4 regions of the Pseudodesulfovibrio alkaliphilus genome follow, and region 2 is predicted to be linked to each of the others. Evidence: predicted binding sites of a transcription regulator. Region 2 holds the regulator's gene; each other region holds the start of a gene.

The links. The regulator sigma-54, encoded in region 2, starts transcription at its own class of promoters, with help from an activator protein. The targets are predictions, from matches to a motif close to CTGGCACGGNNNNTGCTT.
Region 1: a site for sigma-54 is predicted at 5,110-5,127, ahead of GKC30_RS06495 (flagellar hook protein FlgE). Genes of this name have one in related genera too.
Region 3: a site for sigma-54 is predicted at 4,359-4,376, ahead of GKC30_RS15060 (NifB/NifX family molybdenum-iron cluster-binding protein). Genes of this name have one in related genera too.
Region 4: a site for sigma-54 is predicted at 2,757-2,774, ahead of GKC30_RS03150 (YeiH family protein). Genes of this name have one in related genera too.

Annotation. Positions count from the first base shown of each region.
Region 1 is NZ_WODC01000003.1:216,019-223,541, forward strand. Features, by position in the region: gene GKC30_RS06470 (hypothetical protein) at 1-607, shown strand, start outside; gene GKC30_RS06475 (glycosyltransferase) at 704-1,885, shown strand; gene GKC30_RS06480 (Hpt domain-containing protein) at 1,961-2,317, shown strand; gene GKC30_RS06485 (OmpH family outer membrane protein) at 2,395-2,925, opposite strand; gene GKC30_RS06490 (methyl-accepting chemotaxis protein) at 3,090-5,006, opposite strand; gene GKC30_RS06495 (flagellar hook protein FlgE) at 5,224-6,840, shown strand; gene GKC30_RS06500 (hypothetical protein) at 7,243-7,523, shown strand, end outside.
Region 2 is NZ_WODC01000007.1:93,611-101,133, reverse strand. Features, by position in the region: gene GKC30_RS11170 (manganese-dependent inorganic pyrophosphatase) at 1-738, opposite strand, end outside; gene GKC30_RS11165 (PTS sugar transporter subunit IIC) at 833-1,477, opposite strand; gene GKC30_RS11160 (PTS sugar transporter subunit IIB) at 1,533-1,997, opposite strand; gene GKC30_RS11155 (PTS sugar transporter subunit IIA) at 1,994-2,443, opposite strand; gene rapZ (RNase adapter RapZ) at 2,446-3,327, opposite strand; gene GKC30_RS11145 (PTS sugar transporter subunit IIA) at 3,346-3,795, opposite strand; gene hpf (ribosome hibernation-promoting factor, HPF/YfiA family) at 3,798-4,337, opposite strand; gene rpoN (RNA polymerase factor sigma-54) at 4,373-5,779, opposite strand; gene lptB (LPS export ABC transporter ATP-binding protein) at 6,024-6,749, opposite strand; gene lptA (lipopolysaccharide transport periplasmic protein LptA) at 6,750-7,523, opposite strand, start outside.
Region 3 is NZ_WODC01000012.1:9,810-17,332, forward strand. Features, by position in the region: gene GKC30_RS14040 (pyridoxal phosphate-dependent aminotransferase) at 1-412, shown strand, start outside; gene GKC30_RS14920 (hypothetical protein) at 859-1,032, opposite strand; gene rbp (RNA-binding regulator) at 1,128-1,391, opposite strand; gene GKC30_RS14050 (DUF697 domain-containing protein) at 1,664-2,890, opposite strand; gene GKC30_RS14055 (Mrp/NBP35 family ATP-binding protein) at 2,974-3,834, opposite strand; gene GKC30_RS15060 (NifB/NifX family molybdenum-iron cluster-binding protein) at 3,937-4,164, opposite strand; gene GKC30_RS14065 (sigma-54 interaction domain-containing protein) at 4,472-5,797, opposite strand; gene hypB (hydrogenase nickel incorporation protein HypB) at 5,920-6,588, opposite strand; gene GKC30_RS14075 (hydrogenase maturation nickel metallochaperone HypA) at 6,644-6,988, opposite strand; gene GKC30_RS14080 (sensor histidine kinase) at 7,202-7,523, shown strand, end outside.
Region 4 is NZ_WODC01000001.1:654,840-662,362, forward strand. Features, by position in the region: gene GKC30_RS03135 (c-type heme family protein) at 1-33, opposite strand, end outside; gene GKC30_RS03140 (hypothetical protein) at 156-506, shown strand; gene GKC30_RS03145 (hypothetical protein) at 517-807, opposite strand; gene GKC30_RS03150 (YeiH family protein) at 928-2,679, opposite strand; gene GKC30_RS03155 (ferritin-like domain-containing protein) at 3,005-3,538, shown strand; gene GKC30_RS03160 (glutamine synthetase family protein) at 3,619-4,962, opposite strand; gene GKC30_RS03165 (universal stress protein) at 5,220-5,642, opposite strand; gene GKC30_RS03170 (sugar transferase) at 5,639-6,259, opposite strand; gene GKC30_RS03175 (glycosyltransferase family 4 protein) at 6,256-7,440, opposite strand.

The DNA.
Region 1 (7,523 bases), on a different contig from region 2:
GTCGGAAAGCGGCCCGCTGCTGCGCAACCTGGCGCTGGCCGCCATGGCCGCGGCGCAGCTGGACAGGGTAAATGCAAGGGTGCGCTTCTTTCGGCCTCTGCCGTGGCTCGAAGGACGACTGGTGCCCCGCCACCCCATGAAATGCCTCAACGGGACGGAGGTCCCGCCCCTTGCCGGCCTGCCTGACGCGGCCAGCCCGGCGGAAATGGTCCGGCGAGTCCGCCGGATGGCCGACCCGGACAGCGCCCTGGTCTTTGTCTACGGCGAAGCCGGTTGCGGGGCATTGCTGTGCAGCGGGACGCGGCTGATGTTCCTTGATCGCGGCGATTCGATCCGGCTCGACCGGCCCTCGGTAGTGACTGCGCCCCGATGCGGCTCGGCAACTGCCGAACGCGCCTATCCGTTCATCGTCTCGGACCATCCGGGGCGCAATGTCTGGGTACGGGGGTTTCTGCCCCCCACCCGCAAGGTGGCATCTTCCTTTGAGGCGCAGCAAACCAAGATATGCCTCAACAACTGCCGGACGCTGGCCATGCAGGAGGTGCTGCTCGTCTTCGAGGGGGGGCACTGGAACCGAGAGGCCGGGGGGGATTGCGTGTATGGCTGACCCTGACGAGAGGCAGATGATCGTCCGGTCCGGCTCTGGCGATTTGCCCCGGATGATGCTAGAGGGAACATGCGGCGGACAGGCCGCACACCCAGCATGAGAATACTGCACGTCATCACCGGCCTGGATGTGGGGGGCGCGGAAACCACGCTCCACAGACTGACGGCCACCATGGACCCGGTACGCTTTCGTTGCCGCGTGGTCAGTCTGGTGGCGCCGGGCGAAATGGGGCGGCGGCTGGCGGATGCGGGCGTGGAAGTGGCGTCTCTGAGCATGCGCCGCGGCGTTCCGTCCCCGGCGGGACTGGCCCGGCTGGCAGGCATGATGCGTTCATACCGGCCCCATGTGGTGCAGACATGGCTCTACCATGCCGACCTTCTCGGTCTGGCGGCGCGGGCCTTGGCCTTTCCCCTGGGCGCTTCGCCCCGGCTGGTCTGGAACATCCGCTGCGCCTTCATGGATCTCGACCGCTACCCCAGGACCACGGCCCTGACGCTGCGGGCCTGCGCCGCCCTCTCCCGGTTCCCGGACGCGACAGTGACCAACTCGGCTGCCGCACGCGATTTCCACCGCGGCCTGGGCTACTCGCCCCGCCGGTTCGAGATCATCCCCAACGGATTCGACGCCGACCGCTTCCGGCCCGACGCCGAGGCCCGGACCGCGGTTCGTGCCGAACTCGGCCTGGGGGCCGACGACCTTGTCATCGGCCACGCGGCCCGGTTCGACCCCATGAAGGACCACCACACCCTGCTGCTGGCCGCAGGCATGGCGTCACAGGAACTGCCCGACGCGGTATTCGTTCTGGCCGGGCGCGGGGTGGACAGCGACAACCAACGCCTTGCCGCCTGGCTGGCCGAGGCGGGATTCGACTCCCGGCCCGGCATCCGGGGAGCCCGACGTGTCCGGCTCCTGGGCGAGCGGCACGACCTTGAGCGGGTGATGGCGGCCATGGACATGCACGTCTCGTCCTCGGCGGGCGAGAGCCTGCCCAATGTGGTGGGCGAAGCCATGGCCTGCGGGGTGCCGAGCGTGGTCACGGACGTGGGCGACAGCGCCGCCCTGGTGGGGAACACTGGCGAGGTCGTGCCCCCTGGCGATGCCCAGGCCCTGGCCCGGGCCATGGTCCGCATGGCCGGCCTGGGACGGCTCGGCCGGGACGCCCTGGGGCTTTCGGCCAGAGAGCGCGTGGTGGCGGGATTTTCCCCGGCTGCGGCGGCCCGTCGCTACGAAGCCCTCTACACCGCCCTGTGCGCCGGGCCGGAAAAATCATTCCCATGACCGGCCCGGGATGGTACATGGCATGAACACCTGTTTGACACGAGCCAAGGCCGCCACAGGCCCGGAGTCCCGAACATGAGCGACCCCCTGTTTGACGAGCAGCGATTTGTGCAGAGTCTCGCCGGAGACATGGAGCTGGCCGCGGAACTGGTCAATGCGTTTCTGGAGGACAGCCCGGAGCGTTCCGAGTCCCTGGCAGCAGCCCTGGAACAGGGCGACATGGATCAGGCGTCCAAACTGGCCCACTCCCTCAAGGGCATGTGCGGCGTGGTCCGCTCCACCGTGAACGCCGGGCTGGCCCTGTCCATGGAGGAGGCGGCCAAGGACGGCGACCTGGGTACGACACGGCGTCTTTACGCCGATTTCGTCGAAAGCCTCGACACCGCACGGCTGGCCATGCGCGAGTTTCTGGCCCGCAACCCGCAGGGCTGACCCGACAACTCCTTCCGAACGAGAAAAAGGCCAGCCCGTCCAAACGGGCTGGCCTTCTCTTGCGGGCGGTCGAAAGGCTACTGTTCGTCGGACGCGGCCGGGGCCTGTTCCGTGACAGCCGCATCGTCCACGACCGGGCGGGCCGGAGGCGTCAGGTCCAGCTCAATGGCGTCCATGGCGGCCGAGATGTCGGCGGTGATGTCCACGGCGTTGTCCACGGCGATGACGGACTGGCGGCTAAGGATGATGGTCAGCCCCTTGTCCTTGCGGTACGTCTCGAGCACCTCGTTGAACTTGGCGTCGATAAGGGCTACCACGCGCTGCTGCTCTTCGTTCATGACGCTCTGCAGTTCGCCCATGGCGGCCTTGTAGGCGGCCACATTCTCCTCGCTCTGGTCCTCCTGCATGGCTTTGTAGGCAGCCTCGGCCTTTTGCTGCAGGGGGGTCCCCAGCTCCTGAAGATAGGTCATGGCCGAGGTGGCCGCCTTGTTGTTCTGGAAGGCGGCGGCTTCATCCACCACGCCGACAGCGATTCCGGCCTGCTGGTTGCATCCGAAAAGGCCGAGGCCGAGCAGCGCGATGGCGAGCAGGACGATGAGACGTTTCATATCATTGGCTCCGTTGGTTGATTGGGTTCACTCTCGCTTGCCGAGGCAGCCACCCTACGCAGGGCGGGGCCTCATGGCAAGGGGCGATTGCTAGGGGGCAAAAAGGCGCGGGACGGCGGCAGGCAGGCCGCCGCCCCGCGCAGGGCGATCCCGGGTCGGGCGGATCAGAACCGCTCGAACTCGTCGTCGGCCTCTGCCTTGTCAGCGGACGCCGCAGACGAAGGCAGGGCGGCCGGGGTTGCGCGGGCCACCTTGGGCCCCTTGGCCGCAGTCTTCGGAGCCGGACCGCCGGACACCCCTGCCAGACGGAAGAACCCTATGGTCTGCTGCAACTGCACGGACTGACCGGCCAGCTCCTCGGACGTGGAGGCCACCTCCTCTGACGTGGCTGCGTTGCGCTGGACCACGGTATCGAGATCCTGGATGGCATTGTTGATCTCTTCGGCCCCCACCCGCTGCTCGCCGGTTGCTGCCGAGATTTCCTGAATCAGTTCGGCCGTCTTGCGGATATCTGGCACCAGCTGTTCGAGCATCTTGCCCGCCCGGTTGGCCACAGCGTTGCTCGACGCCGAGAGCTGGCCGATCTCTGCCGCTGCCGCGCCGCTGCGCTCGGCCAGCTTGCGCACTTCGGCAGCCACCACGGCAAAGCCCTTGCCGTGCTCCCCGGCACGAGCCGCCTCGATGGCCGCATTGAGGGCCAGCAGATTGGTCTGGCGTGCGATTTCCTCGATGATGGTGATCTTGTCCGCGATCTCGGTCATGGCGCCCACGGCCTCGGCCACGGCCTCGCCTCCGTGCTGGGCGTCCCGGGCCGCCTTGCTCGCCAGGGATTCCGTCTGGTTGGCATTCTCGGAGTTCTGGGCGATGCTGGATGTCATCTCCTCCATGGCCGAGGAGAGCTTGTCCACGGCATCGGCCTGATTGTTGGCGCCGATGGACAGATCCTGGGCCGTGGCGCTCAATTCCTCGCCGCCGGCAGAGACCTGCTCGGCAGCGGCATGCACGTCGCCGACGATGCGCTGCAACTGCGCGGCCATTCGTTCAAAGGATTCCTTGAGCATCCGCATCTCGCCGCTGTAGGAGGTCTCGAAACGGACATCGAGATCGCCGTCGCTGATGGCCTCGGCCTGAGCTGCGATGGAGGCCAGCGGCCGGGTTATCAGCCTGCGGGAGACAAGAAAAATGACCAGGATGGCCAGGGCCAGCCCCGTGGCGCCCAGGAGCAGCAGCCGGGTGCGCAGCTGGGCCGCTTCGGTCATGAGGTCGTCCTGGTCGGCGGCCAGGGCCACGATCCAGCCGGTTTCCGGCACCTGGCTGAAGGCCAGGTACTTGATGTCCCCCTGCCACAAATACTCGATGAAGCCGCTTTTACGGGTAATCATCGTTCTGATGAAGTCGTGCTGGCTCACGTCTTCAAAGATGAGCCCCTTGTCGGGGTGGGCCAGGATGCGGCCGTCCAGGTCGAGAATGAAGGCATAGCCCTCGGAGCCGACCTTGATGGGATCGATGTAGGCGGCGGTGAAGGCCGAGGCCATGATGGACATGCCAACATAGCCCACGGTCCGGCCCTTGTCGCGGATACGCACGGCGATGGCCACCCGCGGCTGCTTGCTGACGGGCGAGAGCACGATATTGGAGATGTAGCTGGCCTTGTCTTCCTTGATGATGGTCGTGAAGTATTCCTGGTTGACATAGGAGCGGCCGCGACCGCCCGGATTGGTGGTGACGACGGAGATGCCCTGGGCATCGTGGACAAAGAGGGACTCCAGCGCCGGGTCGGCCTCCTTGGCCTTGACCAGCCAGGCAGTGGCCGCCTCAAAATCGCCGCCAAGGGCCGCCTCGATGACGTACGGATTCTCCGCCGCCAAGTTCAGATAGCGCAGCTTGTCGCCGAGCCAGCCGCTCAAGGTGGAGGTAACGGTTCTGCTGTTTTGGGAAAGGATTTTGTCGGAGATGGACAAGGTCAGGTTTCTGGTGCTCAGGGTCACATCGACGACGATGGCCCCGAGCAGCGCGAGAATGACGACAGAGATGACCAGGATCAGCCTCTGGCCGACCCCGAGGTTTTCAACGATACGCATGGTGCCCCCCCTTTTTGACATGTTCGTGTCAACTTTGGCCTGAGGGCGAGGGGATAATCCATTATAATAATGCGCCGCGGGAAACGTGGCGGAGCCTTTTTCCGTGGCATGGTCCTTGCTGTTTCCCCGGCGGAGAAGCAAAGGGGAAGATGTTGCCGGGGCCGGGTCCCCCGGAGCGCTTCCTGCCTGGCCCAACCGGGCCGGATCGGAGGAAGGTATGGGTTTTAGCAGCTTGTTTGTCGGCGCCACGGGCGTCGTCGCCCACGGCAACCGGATGCAGGTGGTGGCCAACAACCTGGCCAACGTCAGCACCATGGGGTTCCGCCGTGCGGACGCCCTGTTCTGCGACGCCATGAGTCGGCAACTCGCCTCGGGCGGCGGACAGTATGAGTCGGGGGCCAGCTATTCGAGCCAGATAGGCATGGGTGTGGCCATGTCCGCGGTGCGCAACATCTTCACCCAAAGCGGCCTGGAGCTGACGAGCACGTCCACCGACCTCGCCATCTCCGGCAACGGCTTCTTCGGGGTGCGCGACCCGGGCTCGGAAGGCGCTGCCGGGGCCACCCACTACACACGGGCCGGGGCGTTTCGCTTCGATCTCGACGCCTATCTGGTGGACCCCCACGGATTCAGGCTCCAGGGGTATGTCGTTGACCGCCAAACCGGGGAAGTGTCCAACCAGGTCTCGGACGTTCAGCTGCCTTACGAGGACGTGATCATAGACGGCCAGCCTGCAAGGGTGGTGCGTTCCCAACCCCGGGCGACCTCCTCGGTGGCGATGGTCACCAATCTCGACGCCATGTCCGGAGACAAGCACTCGAGCGAGACCAACCCCTTCTTCGCCATGTTGGCCGCCTACGACGGCAGCCGCGCCGACGGCAACCCCTTCGGCGACAACCAGCCCGCCTACTCCTCGAACCTGACCGTGTACGATTCCGAGGGCAACGAGCGCAAACTGAGCGTCCACTTCGATCCCGTTGACACCTCGACGCTGTCCAACGCGGTTCCGGGATACATTTACTGGGAATACCTTGTGGCGCTGCCGACCTCGGCGGACGGCAGCGACGCCTTCAATACCTCCTCGGCCGGGCTGGCCGGAATGGGGGTCTTGGTTTTCACCGACCAGGGCGAGCTGGTGGAGCAGTCGGCCTACTCTCTGGACCCCGGCGCCAGGGCCGACGGAAAGGTCCTGAGCAACTGGGCTCCCGCCTCGTTCAGCGCCGACGGAAAGCCCGAGTTTTCCTTCACCTACGGCAGCAACGGGGCGGCCATCGGGGAGATGGTGACCATAAGCTACGACTTCGGCCTGACATCGCGAACCTCCTCCTGGAAACCGGGCGGGGCCACGGCCGCCGATGTGGGACGCAACGCGAACAACCTGCCGGGCATGGACGATGCCAGACGCGACGCCCGCATCACCACCAGTTACGATCAAAGTTCCTTCACCCTCTTCCAGATTCAGGACGGCCACACCTGGGGCTATCTGCTCAACACCAGCGTGGACAAGGACGGATTCCTCAGCGGTTACTTCTCCAACGGCCAGAGCGAGCAGTTCTATCAGGTCGCCAACTACCGCTTCACCAGCGAGTGGGGGCTGCGCCGCGCCGGAAACAACCACTTCGTGTCCACCGACGCCTCGGGAGAGGCCATTGTGGGCAAGGCGGGCCAGGGAGGCAGGGGCTTCTTCGAGCAGAACTCCCTGGAGACAAGCAACGTGGACATGGCCCAGGAATTCGCCGACATGATCATCACCCAGCGCGGATACCAGGCCAACACCAAGGTCATCACCACCACGGATTCCCTGCTCAACACCCTCATCAGCATCAAGCGCTAGCGCCGGGCAGGACACAGCCGAGGGCCGCCGCCGGAAGCACTCCGGCGGCGGCCCTCGTCGTTTGCGCCGACAGCTTGAACCTCCAGGACAACCCTGACCGGAACCCCTGTCAACAGGCAATGTCCGCCCTTTCTCGTCCTTTCGACTCCTCCTTTCGCCCGTTCTCCGTCCGGGGCGGATTCCAGGGCTATGGTCCGAAAAACCCTTTAACTGACCGGCGAAAAGGTCAAGACAGAGCGGCTGTTCAAAAATGACGAGATGCCGGACGCGGAAACAATGCAAGGCCAAGAGGCGGCTCCTGCACGCAAGGCCTTGATTCGCCCCGTCCTGCGGATTTGTGAACGCATCGACGCAACCACGCGGATCGCCGTTTTCAACAGCCTCTTCACAGGAGGATTCATCATGGGAGGAAGCCCGGCACTCATCACTTCGGTCTTCAGCGGCGTGGCAGGCGTACTCGGCGCGGGCCAGCAGCGCTCGTCCGGTTCGAACCGATCCGCTGAGCTGGCGGCCGAACGCGCCCGCCAGGAGGAGGAACAGCGGCAAAAAGAGGCCCGCGAACGCAAGCGCGAGCGGGAAAAGCTCCTTGAGGCCCGGACGGTGGAGCAGAAACGGCTGGCCCAGGCATCCGCTGGCACGGCCGCCTCGTCCGACGACAACGCGGCCGCCACCGGGACGCTCAA
Region 2 (7,523 bases):
GGAGTGGCGACCATCGGCCTTGACCTTCTCGATTTCGGCCTGGAGAGCAGCCTTGTGAGCGTCGAGCATGGACAGATCGACCACTTCGAGCTGGCCGATGCCGACCTTATTGCCGGACATGTCGAAATCCTTGTAATCACGGAAGACCAGGGATTCGGCCGAGGCGCCGTCGACAGCGGACTTGACTTTGAACATCTCCATGCCAAGGGCCATGACATCGCCGACGCCAGCGATCTTGGCCAGGGCCTCCACAGCGACCTTGTCGGCGTCGGTGGTGGTCACGGACTTGAACATGACGGTATCGCTCAAGATGGCGCAGAGCATGATACCGGCGATGTTGGCGGGAATCTCGACATTGTAAAAGTCGTACATGCTCTTGATGACAGTCGCGGTACAGCCCACGGGCCAGACCCACATCTCGAGCGGATTGGGAGTGGTGACATCGCCAAGCTTGTGGTGATCGACAACGGCGACGAGTTCACCTTTGTCCAGGTTGTCGATGGTCTGGGAAATGTCGGTGTGGTCGACGAGGATGATCTTCTGATCGGTGGCGTCGGTCACGATGGCCGGAGCGGAAAAGCCGAACTTTTTCAGCACGAACTCGCTCTCAGGAGCGATGGCGCCCTGGGTGATCGCCTTGGACTCCATGCCGCGCTTGGTGAAGAGGTCGGCGACAGCGATCGCGGAAGCGACGGTGTCGGTATCGGGGTTCTTGTGTCCTACAACCAGAATTGCCATATCAAGTCCTCCTAATCTGTTGTGTCCTGAACTCAGGATGGTACGCCCTCGAAATAGAATGTGAGGAATATCACAATCAACTCCGGCTGCCAAGCTAAAAGCGAGCCCACAGGGTGAAAAACATGAAAAGGATGATTCCGGCAACAAGCAGGATATAGGCCCGTCTGACCCTGAGCGCCATGACGCCGCCAAGAGTGGCAGCCACCCAAAGGTAGGACCAGGTCACGCCCAGCTCGGTGAAGAGTGCTGGATTGAGGGAAAAGAAGAATTCAAAAAAGTATGTGAGTACAAGCATGGCCGCGTAGAAAGCGAGGCCGGAATACACAAAGGTCCGACCTACGGAGCGCATGACGATGAGGGAGGGAAGACGCGGCGACTCAGGGTTGCGTACCCAGGCGAGCAGCTTGTTGTAGTTGACCTGATCCCGTTCCCGCAGGAGTGCCTCGAGACGGGTGCCCAACCAAGCCAGGGGCATGGAGGCAAAGAGTATGAAAAGGATGCGCCCGGGTTGATCGAGACCGAAAAAAGTCGTCAGCGACAGGGCCGCAAAGGTGGCCACAGTAAGATGCGGCGGTATGTAGGTGCCTACTGGAATGAGATCAAGCCAAAACAACTCGAAAAAAATCGAGATGCACAGACTTGTCTCCACATCGCCCGTGGCCAATCCCCAAAACAGGCCGATGACCAGAGGTCGTTCGAGCAACCCGATGGTCAGGGAGACTCGAAACAGGGAAAACAGGGCAAAAAAAAAGCGACCGCAGCGAACCAGAGAAAGGGGTTGGACAGTGCCATGGCTAGAACCTCACCTGAACAGGGTCGTTGGGCACACAGCGGAAATCAAGTGTTACTCCCTTGCGCGAGAGGTGCCTGAGGCATCCCTCGTCATCGGCGGACAGGGCCACGCTTGGCGATACCTGCCGTTTGCCGGGACTGTAGTGGACGTTGCCGATGTTCAACACGTCAAAGGAGAAACCGCAATCATAGGCGCGTCTGGCGTCGGCGCAGTTTGAAAAGAGAACCAGAATATCGATCCGGTCGCGGTCTGAACCAAGGCTTGCCATGGCTTCCATCACCGCCTCCACCTCGACGAAGGTGCTGGCGATGGTCTGGGGGATGGCCAGAGACATGATCTCCTGCTGAAGGATGTCGTCGGCCAGCTGGTCGTTGGCCACCACAACCATGCTCGCGCCCGTGTAGGGCAGCCATGTCTCGATAATCTGTCCATGGATAAGGCGGTTGTCGATGCGAACCAGATTCATGACGCCTTGCCCTTGGCTGCGGCCCGCTTGCGGAGCATGGCACCGGCAACCTTGATGCCCTGCATTCCGGCATCCATGGCCTTATCGGCCAGGGCGTCAAGGTCCATGAGCCGGGACTGCAGTGTGGCCACCAGCATGGGCAGATTGACGCCGGTAATGACCTCAAGCCGTTCCGACTTCATGAGCGACAGGCTCATGGTGGTGGGAGAACCGCCGAAAAGATCGGTCAGGGCCACGACCCCCCTGCCCTTTTCCACGGATTTGATGGCCTTGCGGATGGCCTCCATGGATTCGTCCACGCCCCGGTCCACATCCACGCCGACGGCCAGACAGTGCTGTTGGGGCCCCAGCACCATCTCGGCCGCCTCAAGCAGAGTTTCACCAAAGGAGCCGTGTGTGACCAGCACCACGCCCACCATGGAAGTGTCTTCGTTCTTCGCGGCCATGATTATCCCAGTTCCATGTGTCTGTGTTCTATGGTGACTGCATACCCTTTTTTCTTCAGTGTCGCCAGCACCGATTCGGCCACGGCCACCGAGCGATGGCGTCCTCCGGTGCAACCCAGGGCCAGGGTGATGCGATAGCGCCCCTCGTCAGCATACAGCGGCAGGATATATGTCAGAAATTCCAGAAATCTGTCATTAAACTCCACTCCCACCTGACTGCCCAGTACAAAGTCGGAGATGGTCTTGTCCAGACCCGAAAGCGGTCGAAGCGCTTCGTCGAAATAGGGGTTTGGCAGAAAACGCAGGTCAAAGACGAAATCCGCTTCGCTCGGAACTCCGTACTTGAAGCCGAAGGTGATGATGTGTACCCGCATCCCCCGGCCCAATTCCTCGATGGCCGACCACTTTGTCTGGATCACGCGGCGCAGATCGTGGACCGAGTAGTCCGAGGTGTCGAGCACCAGATCAGCGCTGGCGCGAATGGGGTCGAGCAGCGTCTTCTCCTGTTCCAGGGCCTGTTCCAATCCCAGCGACTGGCTCTCCAGGGGGTGGGGTCTGCGGGTGGTGGCGTAGCGCCGCATCAGCTCGCCCAGCCTCGCTTCGAGAAAGAGTACCTGAGGCGAGATGCCCATGGCGGCCATCTCCTCAAAGGCGATGTCCCATCCTTCCAGGAATTCCGGCTGGCGCATATCCATGCCCAGGGCCAAACCGCGATACTTCGTGTCTTGTTTGAGGATCAGGCCTGCTATCTTGGCCGACATGCCTGACGGCAAGCCGTCGATGCAAAAAAAACCGAGATCCTCGAAAACCTTAAGTGCGGTGCTCTTGCCCGAGCCCGAGATGCCGGTCACCACGACCACGGGAAAGGTATTGGCAGGTGTCACGGCATGACTCCGGGCGGTCTAAACCTCTTCGAGGAGCTTCCAAAGCGCCTCGAAGTCCTCGGCCCCAATGAATTCGCGACGGAAAGCCTCGTCCTTGAGGACGCGTGAAACCTGGGCGAGGATACGCAAATGCATGCCGGCCACTTTTTCCGGGGCGAGTACGAGAAAGAAGATGGTGCATGGTTTGTGGTCCAGCGCCGTGAACTCGACGCCGGAAACGCTCCTGCCAACCACTACAATGACCTGTTCCAAGTCTTCGAGCTTGCCGTGGGGGATGGCAATGCCGTCGCCTATGCCCGTGGTGCCCAGGTTTTCGCGATCAAGAAGGACACGGACCGCATGGTCCGTGTCCATTTCAGGATATTTCTCCCCCACCGGGGTGAGGAGTTCCGCGAGTACCTCCGGCTTGGAGCCGGAGACGAGATCGTACAGGACAAGATCCTTGTCCAGGTAATCACCGAGTTTCATGCTTAATTTCCAGGATCGATCAGACCGAAGTCGCCGTTCTTGCGCTTGTAGATGACATTGACGCCCTCGGTCTCCGCATTGCGGAAGACGAGGAACTCGTTGTCGAGGGAGTCCAACTGCAGGGCTGCCTCGTCAACGGACATGGGCTTGGGTTCGTATGTGTCGGTTCCCACAATGGTCGGGCCGGGTTTTCCCGCCTTGCCTTCATAGGAAATGAAGTTCATCTGGACCTTGTTGCCACGGGCCTGCCTGCTGCGATCCTTCATCTTCTCGCGCATGCGTCGCAGCTGTGCCTCCAGCTTGTCGAGGACCATGTCGATGGTCGAGTACATGTCTTCGGAATCTTCATAGGCCGAGATGTGGATACCGTCGGCATTGAGGATTATATCAGCCTTGTGACGAAACTTGTCCACCAGCAGGTTGACCTGGAGGTCGGCCTCCGCGTCGGAAACATACTTGCCCACCTTTTCAAAGCGCTTCTGCGCATATCCCTTGAGATGATCAGACGGCTCAAAGTTCTTGAAAGTGAAGCTTATGTTCATACATTCCTCCTGGTTGAATGTGTGGAAAGCCTGCCTTAGAAATACTGCTTTCTCTTGGAGGACGAGGCAATGCCCATGGCGGAACGGTATTTTGCAACCGTGCGCCTGGCGATGTTCACCTCCAGTTTTTCCTGGAGAATCTCGCCGATACGCTCATCGCTCAGGGGCTTTTTCTGGTCCTCCGCGGCGATCATCTGCTTGATGAGCGCCTTGACACTTTCCGAGCCCACCTGGGAGCCGTCGTTGAGGTCCAGCGCACTGTTGAAGAAGAACTTCAACTCGAAGATGCCGTGTGGGGTGGACACATACTTGCTGGTGGTGATGCGGCTGACAGTGGACTCGTGCATCTCGATATCTTCTGCCACCTCCTTGAGGATCAGAGGTTTGAGTTTTGTCACACCTTCCTCAAAGAATTCACGCTGAAAGCGGACAATGCTCTCCACTACCTTGTACAATGTTCTCTGCCGCTGGTACAGGCTTTTCATCAGCCAGGCGGCCGAGCGCATTTTCTCCTGAAAGTAGTCCTTCTCCTTGTTTCTGGCACCCTGCATGGTTTCCATGTAATAGGAGTTCATCTGCAGCCTGGGCAGTCCGTCCTCGTTGAGAATGATGACGAAGTCGTCCCCGTATTTGTAAACGAAGACATCGGGGCTGACATAATGCGGCTCGGTGCTGGAGAAATGCGACCCGGGCATCGGGTCGAGGGTTTGCAAAAGCTCAATGTACGACTTGAGATCGTCCATGGAAATCTTGAACTTGCGGGCCAGAGGCTTGAAACGGTTCTTTTCAAGGTCTTCCAGATGATCGCGGACCAGGGAAACCAGGATGGGGTCGTCGAAGCCGAGCACTTCCATCTGGACCAGCAGACATTCCTGCGGGGTTCTCGCAGCGATGCCCACCGGGTCGAGCCGCTGAACCCGAAGGACGACGGACTCCACTTCCTCGGGCGCGACCTCGGCCATGGCCGCCATCTCTTCTGCTGACGCCTGGAGATACCCATTGTGGTCAAGGTTGCCGACAATCACCTCGCCGATGGACAACTCACGTTCGGTGAAGTCGGAAAGCCGCATCTGCCAGCCGATGTGACCTTCCAGCGATGGTTTTGAGGCCAGCCGGGCCTCGAAGGACAGCCCTTCTTCGGGAACCTCCAGATCGCGGGCCGTGGATTGCTTGGAAGTGCTCGAAAACTCACCGAGGTAGTTTTCCCAATCCGCAGTACGGACAAGCTCCTCCTCGGCCTGGGATTCGGTCAGTTTCTCGGGCTCGCGAATCTCGGTTTCCACCTCGGCTTCATCGAGAAAGGGATTCTCCATGAGCTCCTGCTGAACGGTTTCGAGCAGTTCCAGGCGGGAGAGCTGCAGGAGCTTGATGGCCTGCTGCAGCTGCGGTGTCATGACCAGCTGCTGGGAAAGCTTGAGTTGCTGCCTGAGTTCCAATCCCATATTCTAGACCTCTCGGCGCGGGCTCCACATGGCTCCGCGCCGGGGGTTCGCGACAGTTTTTTTCACCGATCCATTCAACTCCTGCTTTCAACCCTGCCACACATCAAAGCAGGAAGCAATATCTGCCTGATAACCATCTGACAAGCTTGCATTATTCAGATAGGATTATCGGCATGAAAAAAGTGTACCAACGATTCACCCCGCTGTAAATCGCCAAGAACGGATGCAAGGGGAAAAAAGACGTTTAGAGGCGGAAGTCCTCACCCAGATATATCTGACGGGCGCGACTGTCTTGCACGATCTCTTCGGGGCTGCCCTCAAGGATGACCGTGCCCTCGTAGACGAGATAGGCTCTGTCACATATGTTAAGTGTTTCCCGAACATTATGATCTGATATGAGGATGCCGATGTCCATGCTCTTCAGCACGGAGATGATCTCCTGAATGTCGATAACCGCAATGGGGTCGATGCCAGCGAAGGGCTCGTCGAGCAGGATGAACTTGGGATCCATGATCAGGGCTCGGGCTATTTCGAGCCTGCGGCGCTCACCGCCCGAGAGGAACATGGCCGCCTGGTCCGCCAGCTTGGTAATGGTGAACATTTCCAGCAACTCGTTGGCCCTCTTGTGTTGGGCGGCGGGGGGCAGATCCGTTTGCTCGAGGATTATCTGGAGATTCTCGCGTACCGAGAGTTTCTTGAAAATGGAACTCTCCTGGGGCAGATAGCTCACGCCCATGCGGGCCCGCTCGTGCAGGGGCCTGTCGGTCAGTGGTTCGCCATCAAGGGAAACATGGCCTGTATTGGGCTTCACGATGCCCACCAGCATGTAGAACGTGGTGGTCTTGCCTGCCCCATTGGGACCGAGCAGGCCGACCACCTCGCGACGGTGCACCTCAAGGTTGATACCGTGCACCACCTCCTTTTGGCCATAGCGTTTGGAGAGGTTGGCTGCGACAAGTCCGTCCGGCATCTACTGCACCTTGATCTTTTCGGGGGTCAGGAAGATGGCCTTAACGCGCTTGCCCTTGCCGCCCACCACTTCGCTGCGATTCTCGCGGACATGGAAGTTGATCACCTCGCCGGTCAGGCTGTTGGGGCCGTCCTGGAGCATGGGATCATCCTCCATGCGAAGCAGTTGATCCTCCACGAAATATGTCAGCTTGCCGCAGGTGCCCTCGGTGCTGCCTTTTTTGGCCCGCACGGTCCCTTCGGCCACGATGCGCTCAATGCCGTCCACGGAAAACTGTTTGCCGGTACTTGAGGAAAGAAAGGCCGAAAGCCGGTTGGCCCAAAGGGTCAGCTCTCCGTGCACGGCCACCACATTGCCGATAAAGGTGACAGTCCTGCTGTTTTCGTCATAGGTCATGCGATCCGAGGTGATCTTGACAGGAACCCGGCTGGGATCGACGCCCACCTGGATGGGGGCAGGCGGGGTCGGGGCGGCCGGGGCCTTGACCGAGCCCTCGCCCCGGGCCGGGCCGGAGTCTGTTGTCTGGGCGGTGTCCGTAGCGCCGGGCAGAGGCGCACCGGCCGACGGGGACGCGATCACCTCCAAGGCTTTGCCCTCCACAGGGCTCAAAAACCTAGCATTGGCATAGCCCAGGGCGCGGCTTTCGTCGCGCTCGGCCTCGGTGAGGTCAAAGACCGCATACCAGCCGTCCTTGGGAAAATCGACCCTGACGCGCTGCCCCTTGGTCAGGGTGAGCACATGCTCGCTCCGCGGAGAGCGGGCCTCGCGCACGTT
Region 3 (7,523 bases), on a different contig from region 2:
GATCAATCCGGCCATGGAGGGCCGCGAGGCCCTCGTTGCCTCCGTGATCATGGCCAACCGTATCCTCGGCTTTGTCAATGCCCCGGCCCTGGCCCAGCGGCTGCTCGGCAGGGCGCTGGGCAGCTCTGTGGACGTGGCCGTGTACGATGCCCGGCGCAAGGCCATGGCCCGTGTGCTCGACGCCGCTGGCCTGCGCTACACCATGCCGCGTGGCGCCTTCTACTTCTTCCCCGAGGCCCCCGGAGGTGATGATGTGGCCTTTTGCGCCACCCTCCAGGAGGAGAAAATCCTGGCCGTGCCCGGCACCGGCTTCGGCTATCCCGGTTATTTCCGCCTTGCCTTCTGCGTGGGCGAAGAGGTCATCGCCCGCTCGGCCGACGCCTTTGTCCGCGCCGTGGCCCGGGCTTCCTGACCCCGGCCCGGACTCCCTTGAGACTCCTCGCCCCCGCACTTTCCCGCGGGGGCGTTTTTCGTGGCGTGGCCGACATGGCGGAGATGGAAGGCCCTGCCCGGAGTTCAAATATTTTGCCCTCCAGGGCGGTCTGGCCCGGCAAATCGAAATTTTTGAACTGCTCCTCAGGGAAAAAGGCCAGGGCAGAGAGAAAAGACGTTCGTGTAAGTGTTTGAAATGAAGATATTTAAACTTTTTCTTCGAGGTTGTCGTATTGTGGCACACCCGTTGCTAGGTTGAAAGTAACTTCCTTTTTTGCACCGAGAAAAATCCAGGCCTCCGCAAGGGGGCCTTTCTCGTTGGCGCGGCGGCCGGGCGATTCTCCCCTCCAAAACGCGAAAAAGGCCCGGCCCCTGGAATCGGGTCCGGGCCCCTCGCCCGGCAAGGCCGGGCGGCGGACTGCGGGGTCAGCCATCCTGGTCCTGGGGGCTGTGGCCGGTTTCCTGGTGGTCCTCGTCCTCGTCATGCTCCTGAGGGTCGCCGTCCTTGCGTTCCTGTTTGCGCTGGAGCTTTTCCGCCTTTTTCTTCTTCTTTGCCAGTTCCTTCTGTCTTTTTTCAAAGGAGTAGTTGCGCTTGACCAAAAGACCTCCTGGGTGAAACGGGATGAAAGCAAAAGCGCCCGCCTCCCCTGGGAGAGGCGGGCGCCGCAGGCCGTGCTATAGCCTGAAAATGGGGGCTACCAACGGGGGCGCTCCGCACGGGGCTTGGCTTCGTTGACCTTGATGTTGCGGCCGCCAAAGTCCTTGCCGTCCAGGTTCTCGATGGCCTCCAGGGCGCCGGCGTCGTCCATTTCGACAAAGCCGAAGCCACGCGGACGGCCAGTCTCGCGATCCTCGATGAGTTTGACAGAAGTCACCTCGCCGTAGGCGCCGAAAGCGGCACGAACGTCTTCTTCGGTGGCGGACCAGGGCAGATTGCCGACATAGATGTTCTTGGACATGGAAAAAAGTCTCCTGAAAAAATGAATGACTGCGCTTGGTTCCCGTGCACCAAACTTAAGGAAGCAGCGAACAAGATGCACGCTGCTTCTTGATATGCCTGTTTCGATTCAAACCAGCGTCGGACAACATTCAGACCGCGCCTCCACGGGTGCCGCTGGTATAATATGCTAAACCGTAAGCCACGGAAAAACAAAAATCAAGGGGGTGTGATTGGTTTTCTGTTTTTTTTCTGCAAGACGGATATGTTGTGCAGAGTCGCGTCAGCAGGCGTTCAGGGGGGCGTGTTTCCGTTCCCTGGTTTGTTCCGGCGTCCGAACCGGGAAATCAGCGAAGAAAGCGGGCCTCCGGTCCGACTGCCCCTAGAGGCGGTGCGGTTTTTCTGGCGCGATGGCTTGGGATCGGTGTCATTGCTCTCGGGGGTCTGGTGTTTGCCCGGAGCCGCTGCTCTTTTGATAGTGTTGACTGCGCTCTTGGCCGTTTGGCCGAGCCTTTGACCGAGCCTGGCCACGGAGCGGCGGAGGCCCCTGGCCCCGTTGCCCATGGATTCGACTGTTCCGGCGGCAGCATCGCCCATGTTGCGAAAGACGCGAGCCGAACCGGCCCGCATGGCGCTGGTGGAGCCCTTGACCAGCACACGGGTGACGTAGAGGACCGTATCCGCGCTCAAGGTCATGAACACCCGCGATGCCTCCAGGGTGGCCGAGCGGCGCATGGCCCCCCGGGCCTCAAGGCTCAGGTCGAGATAGTTGCGGGCCACGATGCCGCAGCGCAGGGCCAGCAGGCAGTTGGTGGTGCCGCTGAGGACCGAGGCGGTGATGACCCCGGCCACGGCCTGGGCGCCCGGAACGGCCCCGATAGCCGAGCCGCCCACCAGCGGCCCCATGAGTTCGCGTACGTATTCGTCCACGCCCAGTTCGTCCACGGAACCGGCCAGCAGTGAGGTGGCTGCTATGTTGGCATAGAGGTTGATCGTTTCGCGATAGTGCGGCCGCTGGTTGTACAGGCGCGAAAGCCGCCATGTGAGCCGGGAGATGAGAAAGAGGACCACCAGCGAGTCGAGGCGGCCGTTTTGGGCCAGGGCAGTGCTGATGAACACCTGTCGGGCCGTGGTCCTGATTTCGGCATCGGCCCGTTGGCGCAGGAAGGACAGCCCTGCCTCGAGGTCGGCGTCCGACTCCACGTTGATGCCCGCCTCGCGCAGCGTCTTGTTGCGCGTCAGCCGCTGGACCATGGCCCTGCGGAACCCGGCCATCTCCGCGGGGGTCGGGTCCGCATGGACGAGCAGGGGTCTTGGCCGCAGAAAGGCTGCCCTGAGCGCCCAGCCAAGCGAGACCAGGACCGGGGCGAGCAGCGCCCAGTAGGCCCAAGGTTCAAAGGCCGGGTCGAAGCGCCCGGCAAAGGCGGCCAGCCCGGCCACGCAGTCGTGCAGGAAAACCAGGAACCAGGCCACGATGATCACCCCGGTCAGGGCGAGGAGGTTCTTCATGTATCGGGGCATGGCCGATCAATACCCTGTTTGCGGGCCGGTGCAAAGACGGGAAAAGGCCGGGATGAGCATCCCGGCCTTGACTGATGGCAGGTTTATTCCGGGAAGGCGAGCAGGGGTTCGATGACCTGCTGCATGGCCTTGCCCGTGGCCGTGTCGCGGTGGATCTTCATGAATGGGTAGCCCTCGTCGCCCGAGGCGGTCACCTCGGGGTCAAGGGGAATGCGGCCCAGGAAGCGGACGCCCGCCTCTTTGGCCAGGGCCTCGCCGCCCCCGGCATTGAAGATGTTGTGGACTGCGCCGCAGTCCGGGCAGGCGAAGCCGGACATGTTCTCGACTATGCCGAGGACGCGGTTGCCAAGTTCGCCCACAAAGGAAACCGAGCGGCGCACATCGTCTACGGCTACGCCCTGAGGGGTGGTGACGATGACCGCGATGGCCGTGGGGCCAAGGGTCTGGAGAGTGGAAAGGGGCTCGTCGCCCGTGCCGGGAGGACAGTCCACAACAAGGAAGTCGAGGTCGCCCCACATGACATCCTCGACGAACTGCTTGATCAGGCCCATCTTGACCGGCCCGCGCCAGATGACGGCCTGACGGTCGTCCTCAAGCAGGAAGCCCAGCGACATGACGGATAGATTCCGGCTCCAGGACACGGGCTCCATGATCTGGTCGCCCATGTGGGGCTTTTGACCCTTGAGGGAGAGCAGGCGCGGAATGCTCGGCCCGTGGACATCCACGTCGAGCAGCCCGACTTTCTTGCCCGCCAGGGACAGGGCCACCGCAATGTTGGCGGCCACGGTGGACTTGCCCACCCCGCCCTTGCCGGACATGACCACGATCTTGTGTTTGATGCGGCCCAAGGTCTTCTGAAGCTTTTCCTCGCCCTTGTCGCACCCTGTGCTGCTGGAACAGCTGCCGTCCGGCGCGGCCGAGGCGCACCCGCTGCATTCGCTCATGATCTTCTCCCGAGAAAACGGCCCAGGGCCGCCTGATGGTGTTGATGGTTCCGGGTGTCAGGCCCGGTGCACGCCAAAGAAATACCCGCAGTCAGGAAAAAGTCAAACATGGCCCGTGTCCGGCGCGGCGGGGCACTCGGGCGCACCGGGCATGACCAGCCGCGAGAGGCCCCCGCGCCCCAGGGCGTCCATGACTTCATGGATGCCTCCCGTGAGCCAGGGAATGACATGCACCCCGCCCTGTTCGAGCAGGGCGCGGGTGTCGGCGCAGATGGCGCCGCACAGCAAAAGGGATACCCCGCAGGCCAATATGGCGGATGTCCTGTCCATAGGGTCCTTTGAGGGAAGGGATAGGCGGCCTGCGGGGTAAATCGAATCGTCACGCATTTCAAACAGCTTGTACTCGTCCGCGTTTTCGCAGACGGATGCCAGGCGGTCCTTGTAGCACGCCAAACAAAGTAGCGTTCCGGTTTCATGCCGCATGCGTTGCACTTCGCCAGGACCATTCCGACATGCCTTGCTTTAAGCATCAAGCGTGCCATCAGAAAAAGTCTATAATTTCAAGCTTTATCTAAAAAAGAAGAAAAAACAGGGCGAAAAAAACGCCAAAACAAGGCGCAAGGGCTAATTATTCGCCCTAAGGATGGGTGTCGTCAGCCAGGAGGCGGCGCAGGGTGTCCTTGGAAATGCCCAGTTCGCGGCAGGCGGCCATCTTGCGTCCATTGTTGCGCTCCAGGGCGCGGTGGGCGGCGCGGCGCTTGATTTCCTCCATGCTGCCGCCCAGGCCGTTGTCCGAGACTGGGCGGTCGCCCGGGTGCAGGTATTCGGGCAGATGCTCCACCTGGATGAATCCCTTGGCGCAGAGGATGAAGGCGTATTCGAGGATGTTCTCCAGTTCGCGGACGTTTCCCGGATAGTCGTGACGCATGAGCAGGTGCAGCGCGTCTTCGCTCAGGCCGCGAACGTGTTTGCCCTGGATCGCGTTGAACTCGTTCACGAAGTGGTCGGTCAGCAGCGGAATGTCCTCGCGCCGTTCCGAGAGGGGCGGCAGGCGCAGAGTGACCACATTGAGGCGGTAGTAGAGGTCCTGACGGAAGGCGCCCTCGGCCACTCGGGCGGTCAGGTCGCGGTTGGTGGCCGCGACAACGCGCACATCCGCCTTGACAGGAGCCAACCCGCCCAGGGGTTCATAGGTCTTTTCCTGCAGAAAGCGCAGCAGCTTGACCTGGAGGTTGCCCGGCAGGTCCCCGATCTCGTCGAGAAACACGGTGCCGCCTTCGGCCAGGGCGATGCGGCCGGGCTTGTCGGTGCGGGCGTCGGTAAAGGCCCCGGCCTTGTAGCCGAAGAGTTCGGATTCGAGCAGGGTGTCGGGCAGGGCGCCGCAGTTGACGGCCACAAAGGGGCCGCCCTTGCGCGGACTGAGCGAGTGGATGGCGCGGGCAAAGAGTTCCTTGCCCGTGCCCGAGGGGCCAAGGAGGAGAGTGGTGGCCTGGCTGGCGCTGACCTGGGGGAGGATGCCGAAGAGTTTTTCCAGCGCCGGGCTGCGGCCCACGATGTCCTCGAACCGATAGAGGGCCTCAACCTTGCGGCGCATGACGTGGATTTCGGTCAGGTCGCGAAAGGTCTCCACGCCGCCCACCACCTCGCCGTCCGCGTTCCGCAGGGCCGAGGCCGAGATGGAGACCGGCACCCGGGTGCCGTCGCCCCGGACGATGAAGATGGATTTGTTGACCACGCGGTCTCCCCGGCGGATGCAGTGGGCCATGGCGCACTGGCCGTCGCACAGGCTGGAGCGCAGCACGTCCCAGCATTTGCGGCCCAGGGCCTCGGCGGCCGGGATGCCGGTGATGCGCTGGGCCGACTCGTTGAAGTAGGTCACGTTCCAGTCGGCGTCCACGGTGAAGAGCCCGTCCGCGATGGAGGCGAAGACCTCTTCAAGGGGCAGGTTGCGGGGAAAGGACATGGGGGGACCATACCCCCTGGCGCGGGTTATGCCAATGGGGCGTGGCGGCCTTTTGCCGCCGGGACGAGAAACCCCCTCCGGCGCAAGGCCGGGGGGGGCAAGCCATTGTAACGGGATGCGGTCTATTTGCCTGCGAGTTTTTCGGCCCGTTTCCGGCGCAGCCAGTCGTACCAGGCGTCCATGTTCTCGCCGGTTCGGGCGGACATGGCGATGACCTCAATGTCCTTGTTCAGGGTGCGGGCGTGTCCGGAAGCCTTGTCCAGGTCGAAATCCACATAGGGCAGGAGGTCCACCTTGTTGAGCAGCATGACCGAGGAGATGTGGAACATGAGGGGGTACTTCTCGGGCTTGTCGTCCCCCTCGGCCACGGACAGGAGCGTGACCTTGTGGTCCTCGCCCACCTCGAACTCGGCCGGGCATACGAGGTTGCCCACATTCTCCACAAAGAGGATGTCCACTGCGTCCATGTCCAGGGCCTTGATGGCGTCAAGCACCATGCCCGAATCCAGATGACAGCCGCCCTCGGTGTTGATCTGCACTGCCTGGGCGCCTGTGGCGGCCACGCGCCGGGCGTCGTTGTCGGTCTGCAGGTCGCCCTCGACCACGGCCATGCGGAACTCGTCCTTCAGGTCGGTCAGGGTGCGTTCAAGTACCGTGGTCTTGCCCGCGCCGGGCGAGCTCATCAGGTTCAGACAGAGAATCTTCTTGGCCCTGAAGGTGGCGCGCAGCTCTTCGGCGAGCCGGTCGTTGGCTTCGAGCACGTTGCGGACGATGGTTACTTCCTTGGACATGAGCCACCTCTTTGTCGTTGCGCCGGAGCGGTGAAAAAACTGCGGCTTGCGGCCGCTACTCGTCGTCGATCTCAATGGAGTCGATGAGCATTTCCTTGCCTTGCAGCACGGTGTGGCCAAGCAGCGCCTCGCACTTGGGGCAGGGCATGCACCGTGAATGGTCGGGGCTGAATTCCTCGCCGCATTCGCCGCAGGCCACCCGGATGGGCACCTCGATCACTTCGAGTCTGGAGCCGTCGAACTCGCCGCCGGGCGTGAGCGCGTCCCAGGCAAAGACGAGGGACTCGGTGACCACTCCGGCCAGGGCGCCGTTTTTGATCACCACCTTCTTGAGCCGGTGGCCGTCATGCTTGATCATCTCTTCGCGCAGGATGCCGAGGATGGATTCGACGATGGACATTTCATGCATGGAGAGATCGCTTACCCCATAAATACGATAGGAGCAAGAGGCCAGGAACATCTTGATCAAACATGACTTTTCCGGGAGGAAATGGCTGGTTGCGCAAAGGGCCCTCCTGTGCGGACATTGCGCACCCCCTGAAAACAGGCTAGGCTGACACAATGCGCAACCGGCCGGAAGCGCTGCCCATCCCCAAATCCTGCGTGAGGCACCATGCGGCTCAGACGGATCACCTTCATTTCCATCGCCATCGTGACCCTGGTGTTTCTCGCCATTGAGGCGTGGGTCGCCAACTCGGTGGTCAAGGACGGGTTCGACTCCCTGGAGCGCGGTTTGGCCGCAGCCGAGGCCAGACGGGTCAGAAACGGCGTTCTGCGCGAGATCCAGGCCCTGGACTCCTTTGTCTGGGACTGGGCGTCCTGGGACGACACCTATCACTTCGCCAGCAACGGCAATCCCGAGTATATCGAATCCAATCTGCCCGCCGAGACCTTCAGCAATCAGGCCCTGTGCGCGGTGGTGATCACCGATGCGC
Region 4 (7,523 bases), on a different contig from region 2:
GCTTTGCAGGGAGTGGGGTCTGGGAAATCGCATCTGGTCGCCTCGGCGCTCTGTAGAACCAGAACACGGGCCACGTCAAGCCCGACTTGACGCCGCCGCTTCAATAAACGTAAGCTCCATGCAAGAGGTGGAAACGTATCCGCCGGGGAGCGCCTATGTCAGAGCTCGTCCTTGCGCTGCTGGTGTCCGGCATGGTCGGTGTCGCCACAGCCGACGCCTTTGTCCAGTCCTGGACCGGGGTGCTGCGATCGGCAGCGGCCATCGTCCTGCGTCTGCGCGGGCGCATAGACGGCCGGGCGCTTCTCTCCCGCATCGCCACCGCCCTGCCCCTTGCAATGCTCTTCGCTCTGGCCATGTTCCTTTTTTTCGCCCTCTATTCGCACGCGGGCCTTGGCCAGACCGAGGGCGAGCAGTTCGCCTTCTTTCTCGGGGTCGTGCCCCGGACCATCCTCTTTCTGACCGGAGCCTCGCGCCTCATAGAGACCATGTTCGATCCGGCCGATTGAGCCCGGCGGGCTACTCCGGCCCCGGACCGTGGGGTTGATACTCGATGGTGCTGCGCGCATTGTGGTCGGCGTGGCCCACTATCTCGACGCTGGTGTAGTAGTAGGCGCCCGTCTCGATACCCGTCTCATTGACAAAGGCGGCCAAGCTACCCAGGGCAGGCACGCTCGCGGCCAGCCGCGGTCCGGCCACAAACATGAACCCCCAGACCAACGCCGCCACCAGGGCCAGCGCGGCCCATCTGACGCCAAGGCTGTGGTCCGCCATCAGGCCGCTTCCGGTCGTTTCCGTCACTGTTGTCATCGCGCTTCTCCCTGCATCCGCCCGCCCTTCCCGCTTCCCCGCCATGGCGGGGAAACGGGTGGCCGGAAGGATTTCGCGAACCCCTCCGGCCTGTGGGGTGAGGGCAGTAGGTTCTATGGATTAGATGCTGGCCGTGATGTCCGGGAACACCAGGTAGAACATGATGTAGGCCATCAGCAGCGTCAGGCACAGGTTGAAGCCCTGGCCGCATGCGTACAGGATCAGCGGCTTGCCGCCCTTGAAGTAGGGGCGCAGCTCGCGGAAGTTGGTGGCCAGTCCGATGGCGGCAAAGGACAGGCAGAAGAACCAGCCGCGCAGCGGGCCGGAGAAGCCGCGCAGCACGCCCTGGTCAACCATGGTGAAGCCCACATCCGAACCCATCACGCTGTAAACCATCGAAAAGACGATGGATGCGGTCAAAAAGCCCAGCACGAACTTGGGGAAGCGGTGCCAGATTTCCATGGCGCTGACGCGCTGGCCCTCGACGCACTCGACCTTGGTGCACCAATACACGGCCACACCGAAGGCAGTCATGCCGATGAGCACGTTCTGGATCATCTTGATGGTAGCGGCCACATACAAAGCTTTCTCGGAGAGGAAGGCTCCGGCAGCGGCCACCGCGCCGGTTGCGTCGATGGTGCCGCCCATCCAGGCGCCGCCCAGAATGTAGGGCATGCCGGTGGCCTTGATGATGATGGGCATGACCACCATCATGATGGCGGTGAAGACCAGGGACAGGCCGATGGCCAGGGTCAGCTCCTCCTTCTTGGCCTTGCAGGCTGCGGCTGTGGCGATGGCCGCCGAAGTGCCGCACACGGACATGTCGGCGGAGATGACCATGTTCAGGGTCTTGGATTTGATCTTGAGCACCTTCTGGCCGAAGATGAAGGTGGTGATGAGCACCACCGGGGTGACCACCCAGGCCACAAAGATGCCGGGGATGCCGATGGCCACGATCTTGTTGAAGAGCACCTCGGCGCCAAGCAGCACCAGACCGGCCTTGATGAAGAACTCGACCTGCAAAGCCTTCTTGGCCCAGTTGGGCGTGCCCACGGTGTTGGAGATGATCATGCCAAGGGCGATGGCCCAGGCAGCGTCGCCGATGCCGTAGTAGGCCATGGTCTTCTGCCCCGCCAGCACATAGGCGATGAACGCAATGCCGAAAACGAAGCCGAACCCCTTGAAGAAGGCAGCGCCCGAGCCGTCGATAAACTGCATGCCCACGGCGAAGACCGCGCCAAAGACCACCAGGAGCAGAAGCAGGCCGGGGATCAGGTTGTACGGCTTGTTTGTGGTCTTGCCCTTGGCCGAGGAGGCCTTGGTCCGCAGCTTGAGCCACTCCTCAATCTGGGACGAAGCCTTGGCGTTGAGGGCCGCGTCCTTGAATCCGGCCTGCCCGGCAGCGGCCTGGGCGGCCAGGGCCGTGGTCTTGGCCTGCACGGCCGCTGCAGCCGCGGCCTCGTACGCAGGCATGGCCGCGGCGTTCATGGCGTCGGCCTGCTCTTTGGAAAGGATCAGGGAATCCAAAGGATTGCTGGACCACTTCTTGGGTTTTGCCAGATAGGCCGAGATGCTCTTTGCCAGAGCGCCGTCCCTGGCCTTGATCCGCTCCTTGGCCGTCTGGGCCTCATACCAGGCCACGGTCTTGAAGGGCGCCTTGGCCGCTTCGGCCTCCATGATGGCGTTGGCCTCGGCGAATTTATCCCGCATCCCGGCCGGTTCGTTATTGAAATAGATGACGGAACCGATGATCAGGATCAAAAAGCCCAGCCAGATGGCCCAGTAATCCTCTTTCTTCCAGAGGTCGGACCACGAGCTGGTAGCCTTGTCCACCACCACATCGTCTCTTTCTTGCGCAACATTCTCTGCCATAGCCGTTCTCCTCAAAGTGATTTTTTCGCCGAAGGCCGCCTGCCCGCAGGCACGGTCCGCCGCCGACATGCCGCCTTGAGCAAATGCCGGGCCACTTTGGCTGCGACCATGCACCTGCCCGAAATCACAGGAAGATGTCACAAGCAGCACCTCACGGACCGTAAAGCTCCCTTTGCACCGCCCCCCCCGCAGACCGACATCCCGGCTTTGCACCCGGCCGCGTGGCGTGGCGGAGGCGGCGGCACATTGCGCCCCTGGCCCCGACCATGGTATCGGTGGTCCCAGAGCATCCCCAAACCATAATCGACAACCAAGGACGGGAATCATGACCAAAGACAAGGAAACCAGACGCGGAAAGGTGATCGAGGTACTGAACAAGGCCAGGGCCATGGAGCTGACCGCCATCTCGCAGTACATGAACCAGCACTATGGCCTGGACGCCATGGACTACGGCGATCTGGCCAAGAATCTGAAGCTCATCGCCATCGACGAGATGCGTCATGCCGAGATGCTCGCCGAGCGGGTCAAGGAGCTGGGCGGCGAGCCGGTGAGCGAAGCGGACGCCAAGACGGTCCGCAATCAGGCGGTCCAGGAAATCTTCGGATTCTCCGCCGACCTGGAAGATGTGACCATCGACGTATACAACCAGTTCCTGCTGACCTGTAGGGAAAACGGCGACAGCATCAGCGTCAAGCTCTTCGAGACCCTCATTGAAGAGGAGCAGGAGCACTTCAACTACTTCGACGGCGTCAGCGAGCACATCACCAAGCTGGGAGACAACTTCCTGGCCCGCATCGCCGGCACCCCCGCCTCCACCGGCCTTCAGCCCCAGGGCTTCGCCGTGGCCAAGGACGCATAGCCTTCCCTGCCGACACGCCAAAAAAGCAAAAGGCCCTTCGTGCGCGAAGGGCCTTTTGTCATGCAATGGCGCGGATAGAATCAGAGAATGGGAAGGTATTTGTCCAGTTCATACTCTGTGACCTGGGTGCGGTATTCGTCCCATTCGGCCAGCTTGTTCTCCACCAGAGCGGTATGCAGGTGCTCGCCGAGCACCTCCTTCATGAAGGCGGATTTACGCAGAACCGTGGCGGCCTCGTACAGGGAGCCTGGCAGGGCCTTGATTTTGTTACGCTTGAGGGTCCGGTCGTTCATGGCGAAGATGTCCTCCTCCACCGGATCGGGCAGCACATAATTCTCCTCGATGCCCTTGAGGCCCGAGGCGAGCTGCACGGCAAAGCAGAGATAGGGATTTGCCGCCGGGTCCGGGCAGCGCAGCTCCATGCGGGTGGCCGCCTCCTTGCCCGGTTTGTACATGGGCACCCTGACCAGGGCGGAGCGGTTGCGCCTGGCCCAGGCGATGTAGACCGGGGCCTCGTAGCCGGGAACCAGCCGCTTGTAGGAGTTGACCCACTGGTTGGTCACGGCCACGAACTCGGGCGCGTGCTTGAGGATGCCTGCGATGTAGGACTTGCCCTCGGGCGAGAGATTGTACTCGTCGCTTGCGTCGTAGAAGACGTTGCGACCGTTCTTGAACAGGGACTGGTGGACATGCATGCCCGAACCGTTTTCGCCGAAGATGGGCTTGGGCATGAAGGTGGCGTAGCAGCCGTGTTTGCGGGCGGTCTCCTTGACCACCACCCGATAGGTCATGGCCGTGTCCGCCATGATCATCCCGTCCTGGTAGCGCAGATCGATCTCGTGCTGGGACGGAGCCACCTCGTGATGGGAATACTCCACCTGAATGCCCATGGCCCCCAGGGCGAAGATGATGTCGCGGCGGATGTTGTTGCCCAGATCCAGGGGCGGGGCGTCGAAGTAGCCGCCCGAGTCCAGCACCTGGGTGTCCTGATCATCGGCAAAGAGGAAGAATTCAAGTTCCGGGCCGACGTAGAAGGTGTAGCCCTTTTCCGCCGCCATGCCCATGACCCGCTTGAGCACATAGCGGGAGTCGGCGGCAAAGGGCGAGCCGTCGGGATTGACCACGTCGCAGAACATGCGCGCCACCGGGCGTTCCGCGGGCCGCCAGGAGCATATCTGGAAGGTGGTCGGATCGGGCATGGCAACCATGTCCGACTCATCGATGCGGCAAAATCCGAGGATGGACGAACCGTCGAACCCCATGCCCTCCTCAAAGGACGCCTCAAGCTCGCTTGGCGTGAGCTGGAAGCTCTTCAGCGTGCCCAGGATGTCCACGAACCAATACTGGATGAAGCTCACGTCATAATCGCTGACCGCCTTCATCACGTCGTCCGCGTTCTTGCAGTTGAATACCGGGATGCTCATACCTTTCCTCCGTCTGGGGTTTCCGGCAGCGGGCCGGTTCTGCCGCCTGGGGCCGGGGCCGGAATTCAGCCCGATGCTACTCGGCGTAAAAGGCGAGGCGGCGCCATGGGTCCGTGTTACCCGCTTACCTGGGGCGTGATCAACACAAATGTCCAGATACTTGATGCCCGTCCGCCCGTCAGACGGATGCGGTCCCGGTCCGGCGGTCCAGGCGGCGGAGCCCGTGCCTCCTGGCCCCGCCCAGGGCGGCGGCGAACCTACTTGACCACCAGTACGGGGCAGTGGGCGATATTGAGTACCTTGTGAGTGACCGAGCCGAGGATGAGTCCTTCAAGGTTGGACTTGCCCTTGGAGCCCATGACCACGAGGTCGCACTTCTCCACCTCGGCCACGTTGGCGATGACATCGGCGACACCGCCTCCGACGACCAGATCGATGTAGTCGATCCTGGCGTTGTCCAGCCTGCCGCGATAATGGGCCATGACCACCTCGGCGTTTTTGGTCAGGTACTCCAGGAGTTCGTCGGCATTGGGCTGGCCCAGGCCGGTGGGCACGGTCTTGCGCACATGCAGGAGCACGACGGACGCGTTGAAGCTGGCGGCCATGTCCATGGCCATGTCCGCGGCAGCGTCAGAAAAACGCGAGCCGTCCACGGGCAGCAGGATGCGGGTGATGTTCATCGGTGTCCCTCCTTGTCTTCGGGCTTGTCGGCGTTGCCCATGAATTCCTCCGTAGTGGCGTGGCCCGGCTGGCAGACCCCATCGGCCCTGAAGACCGATCCCAGCGTCATCCAGAGGATTTTCAGGTCCAGTGCCAGGGAACGGTTGTCCACATACCACACATCGTACTCCAATTTCTCTTCCCAGGAAATGGCATTGCGCCCGTTGACCTGGGCCCAGCCGGTGATGCCGGGCCGCACCTCGTGGCGACGCGCCTGCCGCGGCGAATAGCGGTCGAGATAAGCCATGAGCAGCGGCCTGGGTCCCACCAGGGACATGTCGCCGCGCAGGACGTTGATCAACTCGGGCAGCTCGTCCAGCGAGGTGGCCCGCAGAAAACGGCCAAACCGGGTCAGCCGCTCGCAGTCGGGCAGCGGCTTGCCGTCGCGCCCCTCGGCATGGCGCATGGTGCGGAATTTGATGATGGTGAAGGGGCTGCCGTGCAGGCCGGGCCGGACCTGGCGGAAGAATACCGGGGACCCCAGAGCGAGACGAACGACCAAGGCCAGGACGGCCAGCACCGGCCAGAGGAGGAGCAGGGCCGCGCCTGCCGCGACCAGATCGAAAAGCCTCTTCATGCCTCGGCCCCGGCTCCGGCCTCGCGACCGGGTTCCGCTCCCGGCCCGCCAGGGAGCAGGCCCATGAAAGCCAGGATGGCGTCGTTGACCCGGTTGACGTCAAAACGCGCTTCGGCCCTGGCCCGGCTGGCGGCGCCCAGGGTCCGGGCCAGGGCAGGATCGAGGATGAACCGCTCCATGGCTTGGGTCAGGGATTCTACGTCCCTGGGCGGCACAAGAAATCCGTTTAGGCCTGGCTCAACGGTCTCCCGGCAGCCCGGCGCATCGGTGGTGACAACAGCCCGGCCCATGCTCATGGCCTCAAGAATGGAGCGGGGCACGCCCTCGCGGTAGTGGCTGGGCAGCACGTACACGGATGCCCCGGCCAGGAGCGGGCGCACGTCGTCCACCGGGTCCAGCACTTCCAGGGCTCCGTCGCGCCGCCAGGCAGCGATCTCGTCCGGGGTGACGGCATCGCCCCCGCTCTCAAGAGGCCCGGCCAGCCGGAACACGGCTCCGGGATGTCGCGCCTTGAGCCGGGCGGCCGCCTCGGCGAACAAACCGACGCCCTTGGATTTGAGGAGCCTGGAGAGACACAGAAACACCGTCTCCTGGGGCAATGGGGCCACGGCATAATGGTCCAGATCCACGCCCGAGCCGCCCACCACCGTGGTGGCCACCCGCTCCGGCACGACCCCGAGCCTTTGAAAAAAATTCTCATCATCTGGATTCTGGAAGATGATCCCGTCGCAGGCGTTGATGCCCGAGCGGTACATGCCCTTGGCCACGTTGAAGAGAATGCGCCGCCTGAGCCCGGCCGGCTCCTCGGTGAAGGCGTAGCCCAGGCCGGTGATCATGGCGTAGACGCGCTTTCTCTCTCCCACCCAGACCATGCGCGCCGCCAGGGAGCCGTAGACAACGGGCTTGAAGGTGTAGGAGAGGACCATGTCCGGCCGGATACGTTGAAGCGCCTGCTTGATATGGAGCAAGGCCCCGATGTCGGCCAGGGGATTCATGCCGCGGCGGGAAAGCGGGATACGGTGATAGTCCGCTCCCAGGGCCTCAAGCTGCGGCCCCACATCCGGGACATGGGCCGGAGCCAGCCCGTGGACCTCATGGCCCAAGGCCACCATCCGGGCCAGCAGAGGCCCGCGAAAATTGATCAGAGACGGCGCGTACCCGCCGATGACGGCTATCCTCATTGCTCTCCCCGTTTTCAGCCCGGCCGCGCCCGACGGCGGCCGATCGTCACTCCCTATCAAAAGCGCGGGCCTTTGGAAACAGC